DNA from 2 places in the Frankia sp. Mgl5 genome. Region 2 is predicted to be linked to the other one. Evidence: riboswitches for the same ligand, from Rfam matches in the RefSeq annotation. Region 2 holds a riboswitch; the other holds the start of a gene.
What was found. Region 2 has a riboswitch for S-adenosylmethionine ahead of thrC (threonine synthase). Riboswitches for the same ligand answer to the same signal wherever they lie in the genome.

Region 1 (4,410 bases), on a different contig from region 2:
GCCTGGGAGGAACAGAAGGCCATCAAGGAGGTCATGGTCTTCCTGCAGGGCGTGGGCGTCTCGACCTCGCTGGCGATCAAGATCTACAAGCAGTACGGGGACGCCTCGATCGGGGTGGTGCGCACCGAGCCCTACCGGCTGGCCGCCGACGTGTGGGGCATCGGGTTCCGCACCGCGGACACCATCGCGCAGGCGGTCGGCATCCCGCACGACAGCCCGCAGCGGATCAAGGCCGGGCTCGCGTTCACCCTCTCCGAGGCCACCGACAGCGGCCACTGCTTCCTGCCCGAGACCCGGCTGATCGCCGACGCCGTGCGCATCCTCGGCGTCGACACCGGCGCGGTGATCGAGGGGCTCGGCGAGCTGATCACCGAGGAGGGGGTGGTGCGCGAGGACGTCCCCGGCGAGGACCCGGAGCAGCCGGTCGCCGCGGTGTACCTCGTCCCGTTCCACCGCGCCGAGATCTCCGTCGCCGGGCAGCTGCTGCGCCTGCTGCGGGCCGACGAGGACCGCCTCGCCGCGTTCGCCGCCGTCGACTGGGAGAAGGCGCTCGGCTGGCTGCACACCCGCACCGGGGTCGAGCTGGCGGCGGCGCAGCGCGAGGCGGTCACCCTCGCTCTCACCTCCCGGGTGGCGGTGCTGACCGGCGGGCCCGGCTGCGGGAAGAGTTTCACGGTGCGCTCGGTCGTCGAGCTGGCCCGCGCCCGGCGGGCGAAGGTCGTCCTCACCGCCCCGACCGGACGGGCCGCCAAGCGGCTCGCCGAGTTGACCGGCCACGAGGCGTCGACGGTGCACCGGCTGCTCGAGCTGCGTCCCGGCGGCGACGCCGCCTACGACCGGGACCGCCCGCTCGACGCCGACCTCGTCGTGGTGGACGAGGCGTCCATGGTCGACCTGCTGCTGATGAACAAGCTGGTCAAGGCCGTCCCCCCGGGCGGGCACCTGCTGCTGGTCGGCGACGTCGACCAGCTTCCCTCCGTCGGTGCCGGGCAGGTGCTGCGCGACCTGCTCGCCACCGGCACGCCGATCCCGCACGTGCGGCTGACCCAGGTGTTCCGCCAGGCCAGCGAGTCGGGCGTGGTGACCAACGCGCACCGCATCAACCGCGGGGACCATCCGCTGGTGCGCGGCCTGGACGACTTCTTCCTCTTCGTCGCAGAGGAGGCCGAGGACGCCGCCCGGATCACCGCGGAGGTGGTGGCGCGGCGGATCCCGGCCAGGTTCGGTCTCGACCCGCGGCGCGACATCCAGGTGCTCGCGCCGATGCACCGCGGCCCGGCCGGCGCCGGGGCGCTCAACATCGCGCTGCAGGAGGCACTCACGCCGAGCCTGCCGGACCGCCCCGAGCGCCGCTTCGGCGGCCGGGTGTTCCGGGTCGGCGACAAGGTCACCCAGGTGCGCAACAACTACGACAAGGGCGCGAACGGGGTGTTCAACGGGACGCTCGGGGTGGTCACCGCGCTCGACAACGACAACCAGACCCTGACCGTCCGCACCGACGAGGACGAGGACGTCGACTACGAGTTCACCGAGCTCGACGAGCTGACCCACGCCTACGCGGTGACGATCCACCGTTCGCAGGGCAGCGAGTACCCGGCCGTGGTCATCCCGCTGACGACCAGCGCATGGATGATGCTGCAGCGCAACCTGCTGTACACGGCGGTGACGCGGGCGAAGAAGCTGGTGGTCCTGGTCGGCTCGCGCCGGGCCATCGGGCAGGCGGTCCGCTCGGCCGGCCACGGGCAGCGCCACACCGCGCTCGCCCACCGCCTGCAGTCCGCCGGGCGCTCCGGATAGTTTCTCGCGGCTCGCGGCTCGCGGCTCGCGGCTCGCGGCTCGCGGTCGAAGCGCGCGATTCGCCGTCCGCTGGATGCTCCGGGTATTTCGGCCCGGTCTCGGTGTCTCTGCGGTGTCCGTCCGGCACAGGCTGCTACAGTTTTCGCCAGGTCCTGAGCGCCAGCGTCAAGCCCCGGCTTGCTGGCCGGCAACCCTCCTCCGCGGTGGGGTGCCCCGGGTGTGACCAGGCCCGCGGCGAACCCGCCGTCGGCAAGTGCGGACCCCCTCTGGGTCCACCGGGGCCCAAGGAGGCTTCGTCGTGTCCTTTTCGTATGCCACCACGTCTCCCGACGTTGATCGGGAAGGGGCCGCCGTCGGCGCGCTGCTCGACGTGGTGGGGGCCGGCATCCCCGTTCCGCTCGCCGACGGACGCGAGGTCCCGTACGCCAATCTCGACCAGGCCGCCAGCGCCCCCTGCCTGCGCGGGGTCGCCGAGCACGTCGAGCGCGTCCTGCCGTACTCGGCGAGCGTGCACCGCGGAACCGGCTACTCCTCCGCGGTCTGCACCGCGCTCTACGAGGGGGCCCGCGACGCCGTGCGCACGTTCGTCGGCGGCCGCCCGGACGACGTCGTGATCTTCACCCGGAACACCACCGACTCGGTGAACCTGCTCGCCCGCTGCCTCCCGCAGCAGCCGCCCGGCCCGGCGCGGACGTCCGACCCGGGCCACGCCGTGCCCGGCGGGGTCGTCGTGTTCGACCTGGAGCATCACGCGAACCTTCTCCCGTGGCGGTCCCGGCCGGGCTGCCGGTGGGTGCCCGCCGCGCCCACCCGCGCCGACACGCTGCGCGCGCTCGCCGCCGCCCTGGACACGGCACCGACCTCGCTCGTCGCGGTGACCGGCGCGTCCAATGTCACCGGCGAGGTGCCGCCGCTCGCCGAGATCGTCCGGCTGGCGCGGGCGGCCGGCGCGCGGGTCTTCGTGGACGGCGCCCAGCTCGTCCCGCACCGTCGGGTCGACATGGCCGCGCTCGGCATCGACTACCTCGCGTTCTCCGGGCACAAGCTGTACGCGCCGTTCGGCGCCGGCGTGCTCGTCGGACGTCCGGACTGGCTGGCGGCGGCCCCGCCCTATCTCGCCGGCGGGGGCGCCGTGCGTGAGGTGACCAGCTCCGCCGTGGCCTGGGCGGACGGCCCGGCCCGGCACGAGGCCGGCAGCCCCAACCTCCTCGGCGCGACGGCGATCGCGGCCGCCTGCCGGCTGCTGGGCGCGCTCGACGCCCGCGACCTGCACCAGCACGAGGACCTGCTGCGCCGCCGCCTGGTGGACGGGCTGCGCGCGATCGAGGGGGTCACCATCCACTCCCTGTGGGCCGACGGAGACGATCCCGCCGCTGGCGGGGCTGCCGGAGACGGGGCTGCCGGAGACGGGGCTGCCGGAGACGGGGCTGCCGGTGGCGCTGCCGCCGGAGGCGAGGGCCCGGACGGGACCCTGGCCACGGGGCCCGTCGGGGTCGTCACCTTCTCGGTCGCCGGGCGCGATCCCGGGTTCGTCGCCGCCGTCCTCTCCGCCGAGCACGGCGTCGGGGTACGCGCCGGACGCTTCTGCGCGCATCCACTGCTGGGGCGGCTCGGAGCCGAGGGCGGCGCGATCCGCGCGAGTGTCGGCATCAGCTCGACGAGTGCCGACGTCGACAGGCTGCTGGCCGGGCTGGCGGAGCTCGTCGGCCGCGGGCCGCGCCAGCAGTACCGCGACCTGGGCGACGGAGGCTGGGCTCCGGCATCGGACGGTCGCGCGCTGCCACCCTGGGTCGCCGAGCACATGGCGGCCGGTCACGTCCGCGGTCGTGTGCCCGCGCCGGGCCACGCGTACGACAGCGCCGGCCTGCCCGCGTACTCCAGCCCCTGCGGGACCTGAACCGGCACGGGCGCGGATGTTCTCGTCATGGTGCGCGGACTCGCGGATGTCCGTCGTCCGGGCCCGGCTGCCCGCGTACGCTTCGCACGGGGCACTGTCGCGCAGGGAGGTGGCGGGCTTGACGATGATCGCCGGAACGGCGGCCGCGGGTGGCGGTGTCGCTCCGACACGGGCTGCCGGCTACCGGCCCGAGAGCGCCGGCCCGCCTGCGGAGCCGGTCGCGCCGCCGCTGCGCAGGCTGATCGGTGGGGTGCTGCGTCGGCTCCGCCAGGCGCAGGGCCGCACGTTGCGGGACGTCGCCGAGGCCGCGCAGGTCTCCATGCCCTACCTCTCGGAGGTGGAACGCGGTCGCAAGGAGGCCTCCTCGGAGGTACTGGCCGCGATCTGCCGGGCGCTCAACATCAGACTGGTCGACCTCCTCGCCGAGGTGATGGCCGAGCTGGTCCGCTACGAGCCGCTGCCGCTGACGACCGCCATCCCCACCGCCTCTCCTGGGGCCCGGGGAGCGACGGCCGCGGCCGACCTGGATGTCGTCGCGGGAACGCCGGCCACGGCGCACGCGGCCACGGCGCACGTGATGGCGGTCCGTCCGTCCGCGACGCTCGGTTCCGTGGCGCTCGGCGGGCCGGATGCCGGAGTCGGTGCGGTGCGCGCCTCGGTGGGCGTCCATCTCGTTGTCGCCCGGCGTGGCCGGGCGGTCCGCCGGGTTCCGGGCC
Region 2 (4,410 bases):
GATCGCCGCGGACACGTCGTCGGGCAGCATCCGGAAGTACTCCGGCGGGGACCACGGCGTATGGCTGAAATGGGCTATCCGCAGGTCCGGCCGCATCTGGCGCAGCCGGGCGGGGACCAGCGTCAGGTGGTAGTCCTGGACAAGCACGCACGCCCCCGGCGCCGCCAGCTCGGCCAGCGCGTCCGCGAACGCCGCGTTGTACGCCTCGTAGGCGGCCCAGTCCTTGCGGAAGGACGCGCCGAAGCTCGGCTCCGTCGCCGGCGCGTGCAACAGGTGCAGGACGAACCAGAGCGTCCGGTTGGCGACCGCGTTGTAGGCGCGGTCGAACAGCACGCGGTCGAGGTCCAGCATCCGCACCGAGGCGCCGCCGGTGTCGTAGCCGCTGCGGTCGATGCGGCCGCCCGGAGCGGAGCGGGCGGCCCGCCGGTCGGCGTCGCTGAGGGCCGCGCAGACCCAGACGATCTCCCGGCCGTCCTCGGGCGTGTCCTGGACGACCTGGGCCAGGCCGCTGACCAGACCGCCGCCGCCGCGCCGGGGATGCAGCAGGCCGTCGTCGCCGACGACGAACGACACCGGACCCCGGTTCGACGCGATCAGCAGATCGGCCTGGGCCGGGTACTCGCTCCCGGGCGCCGTGAACTCCCCGATGCCCGGCATGTGACGCACACAGCGGAGCGTAGGCCATCGGGTGCCCTGTCGGGGCGCCACCCGCAAGCACCGCGGGTGCGCGCCGCCGGAATGCCGCCCGGCAGTGCCGCCGCGACGGGGCCCGCGGTCAGCCGGCGCCGAGCGCGGCGCGCACCGCGGTGGCCCAACCTGCGCCGAGCGGGCCGTCCTCGACCACCACGTTGTCGTAGGCCGGGAGCAGCGCGGCGATGTCCGGGTGGCGCACCGCGTTGGCCACCAGGTGCATCCGCCCCACCGAACGGGCCATCGCGAGATCACTGGCGGAGTCGCCGATGGCGATCGCCTCGGCCGGGTCCACCCCGCGCCGCCTGAGGTCGTGCGCGACGGCGTCGCCCTTGCTGACGCCGTCCGGCACCAGGTGGTAGACGTGCGGGTGCACGCCGAGATCGGGCATGTGCGCCGGTGAGATGAGCCCGTTGTCGCGCATGCTCAGCCAGCCGAAACCGGACTCGGCCAGCCAGCCGTCCACCTCGGCGACGTCGATCCGGCCACGCAGCATGACGTCCACCTCGCGGCCGGTGTGCCAGGGGGTGTGCAGCTCCAGGCGGCCGGGGTGCAGCTTGATCAGCTCGTCGAGCAGACTCTCCGGCACCCGCTCGAACGAGTCGGGCATCGCGCCGCGCAGGATCTCGGTGTCGAGCCCGGTGTTCCATCCGATGATCGCGCCCAGCTCGCCGATGAACCCGTCGGCGCCGAAGATCCCGGCGGCCTCCACGAGCTGCGGCCTCGTCCGCCCGGAGACCAGCACCAGCGCGATGTCCGCGTCGTGCAGGTCGACGAGTGCGCGGGCGGGGTCAAGGGTGGTGTCGCCGCCCTCGGCCCGGAAGAAGCAGCCCCGCGGGCCGACCATCGTTCCGTCGAGATCGGTGTAGACCACACGAACGCTCACGCTTCGGGCTCCCTGGTGTCGGTCCGGCGAGATCGCGGCCGGCGGCAAGCGGCCCAGGTGACGCGGGCACACGGCCCCTCGACCCGACCGCAGCCCACCTCAGGACGTGTCATCGAAGCACCTGTGGCACACGGCAAACCGCTGGAACTCCGGTGCACGCCTGTCCGCACGCGGTCTACAGTACGGACAGACAACTTCATCTGGCTCATCCAGAGGGGCAGAGGGAACGGCCCAGCGAAGCCCCGGCAACCACCGTCGCATCCATGCGCGGCAGGTGCTAATTCCGACCCGGGACGCAGCCGGCTCCCGGGAAAGATGAGGAGTTCCGCATGACTCTCGCGCCCGAGCGCGCCACTCTCCCGAGCCCGGACGCCGCCAACCCCGCCGTCTCGCTGTCCTGTCGTCACTGCGGTGCCACCTACCCGCTGTCGGCCACCCACGTCTGCGTCGAGTGTTTCGCGCCGCTCGAGATCGCCTACGACGAGGACCGGCTGCGCAAGGTCACCCGGGCGTCGATCGAGGCCGGGCCGTCCAACCTGTGGCGGTACGTCGGCCTGCTGCCCGCCGGGCACGTCGCCGAACGGCGCGTCTCGCTCGACGCCGGCTGGACCCCGCTGCGACCCGCCCAGCGCCTCGCCGCCGAGCTCGGCATGCGCACCCTGTGGGTCAAGGACGACAGCGCGAACCCGACCCACTCGTTCAAGGACCGGGTCGTCTCGGTGGCCCTCACCGCCGCCCGCGAGCTCGGCTTCCACACCGTCGCCTGCGCGTCCACCGGGAACCTCGCCCAGTCCGTCGCCGCCCACGCCGCGTCCGCCGGCCTGCGCTCGGTCGTGCTCGTCCCGCACGACCTGGAAGCCGGCAAGACCGTGTCGACGGCCGTGTACGGCGGCACCCTCGTCGCGATCAAGGGCAACTACGACGACGTCAACCGGCTGTGCAGCGAGCTGGCCGGCGAGTACGAGTGGGCGTTCGTCAACGTCAACGTCCGGCCGTTCTACGCGGAGGGCTCGAAGACCCTCGGCTACGAGGTCGCCGAGCAGCTCGGCTGGCGCATCCCCGGCCAGGTCGTGGTGCCGATCGCCTCCGGCTCCCTGCTGACCAAGGTCGACAAGGCGTTCGGCGAGCTCGGCCGCCTCGGGCTCGTCGAGCCAACCCCGTACAAGGTCTTCGGCGCCCAGGCCGCCGGCTGCAACCCCGTCGCCGCCGCCTACGCCCGCGGCGCCGACACGGTCGCCCCGGTGAAGCCGTCGACGATCGCCAAGTCCCTCTCGATCGGCAATCCGGCGGACGGCCCCTACGCCCTCGACGTCGCCCGCCGCACCGGCGGCGCCATCACCGACGTCACCGACGACGAGATCGTGGACGGCATCCGCCTCCTGGCCCGCACCGAGGGGATCTTCGGGGAGACCGCCGGCGGCGTCACCGTCGCCTGCCTGCGCCGCCTACTGAACGAGGGCCTCCTCGACCCGGACGTCGAGACGGTGATCTACAACACCGGCGACGGGCTGAAGACCCTCGACCCGCTGGTCTCCACAGGTGGCCCCACCGCCACGATCCCGCCTTCGCTCTCCGCGTTCGAGGCCGCCGGCCTCGGCGACGACTAGCCTCCCGCTCTCCCCGACGAAGCGTCGGCCCCGGCCCCGGCCCCGGCCAATCTCCACCATTCGGGCACTCGAGAAAACCGTGGCGGGTGAGTGAGTCCATGGACTCACTCACCCGCCACACATCTGCGCGGGCCAGGCAGCCGGTCCGGTGGGCCCGAGGCCGGTGGGCCCGAGGCCGGAGTTGGGCACCGTTCTGGGCCGAGAGCAGTGGTGGGCCGCCCGGGGCCGGAGACGAACTGGGCCGTAGCCGGACGGTGGGCCGTCCCGAGTCGTCCGGGGAGGAGTCCCGAGTCGTCCGGGAGGAACGGAGCGGGGTGGGACGAACCTGGTCCGGCTGGCGGGTGGGGTCGGGGGCGTTGTGCGCGTAGCAGGGTGGGGGTTGTACGCGGGTGGTCCGGCGGGTGGTCCGGATGGGGCTGTTCGGCACCGGTTCCGCCTGGGGTCACGCCGATTTCCTGCCAGCGTCACCGCAGGCGGGAAGGCCTTCGGGGCCCGCCGCCACGCCGGTGGGACACGGGGGGCGAGCTTGCACTCACCCATACCGAGTGCTAAACAGGAGTTGGCACTCTCCCCATGGGAGTGCCAAGGGCTGAAACGACGAGGCTTCCTGGTCATCCTTCCGTTCGCACGGGGGCCGGGTCGGAGCCGTCCGTCGCGGGCGTCGTTGTGGCCAGGCCATCGAACTGCCATCCCCCTGGGAGGACCCAGACACCATGCCGAAGATCATTGCCTTCGACGAGGAGGCACGGCGCGGCCTGGAGCGCGGCATGAACCAGCTGGCCGACGCGGTCAAGGTCACGCTCGGCCCCAAGGGTCGCAACGTCGTGCTGGAGAAGAAGTGGGGCGTCCCCACGATCACCAACGACGGCGTCAGCATCGCCAAGGAGATCGAGCTCGAGGACCCGTACGAGAAGATCGGCGCGGAGCTCGTCAAGGAAGTCGCGAAGAAGACCAACGACGTCGCGGGTGACGGCACCACCACCGCCACGATCCTCGCCCAGGCTCTGGTGCGCGAGGGCCTGCGCAACGTCGCCGCCGGTGCGAACCCGATGGGCCTGAAGAAGGGCATCGAGGCCGCCGTCGAGCGTGTCTCCGAGGAGCTCTCCAGCGTCGCCAAGGACGTGGAGACCAAGGAGCAGATCGCCTCCACCGCCTCCATCTCCGCCGGTGACCCGGCCATCGGCAGCATGATCGCCGAGGCGATGGACAAGGTCGGCAAGGAAGGCG

Region 1: it holds a riboswitch for S-adenosylmethionine, as region 2 does, so the genes downstream of both, MXD62_RS14275 (aminotransferase class V-fold PLP-dependent enzyme) here and thrC (threonine synthase) in region 2, are expected to answer to the same signal.

Annotation. Positions count from the first base shown of each region.
Region 1 covers NZ_JALKFY010000613.1:54,195-58,604, forward strand. The annotation lists gene MXD62_RS14270 (ATP-dependent RecD-like DNA helicase) at 1-1,797, shown strand, start outside; SAM riboswitch class IV at 1,946-2,059, shown strand; gene MXD62_RS14275 (aminotransferase class V-fold PLP-dependent enzyme) at 2,096-3,694, shown strand; gene MXD62_RS40695 (helix-turn-helix transcriptional regulator) at 3,819-4,410, shown strand, end outside.
Region 2 covers NZ_JALKFY010000675.1:37-4,446, reverse strand. The annotation lists gene MXD62_RS22770 (trehalose-6-phosphate synthase) at 1-657, opposite strand, end outside; gene MXD62_RS22765 (HAD hydrolase family protein) at 776-1,576, opposite strand; SAM riboswitch class I at 1,779-1,898, shown strand; gene thrC (threonine synthase) at 1,906-3,183, shown strand; partial or broken gene MXD62_RS22755 (TCP-1/cpn60 chaperonin family protein) at 3,897-4,410, shown strand, end outside.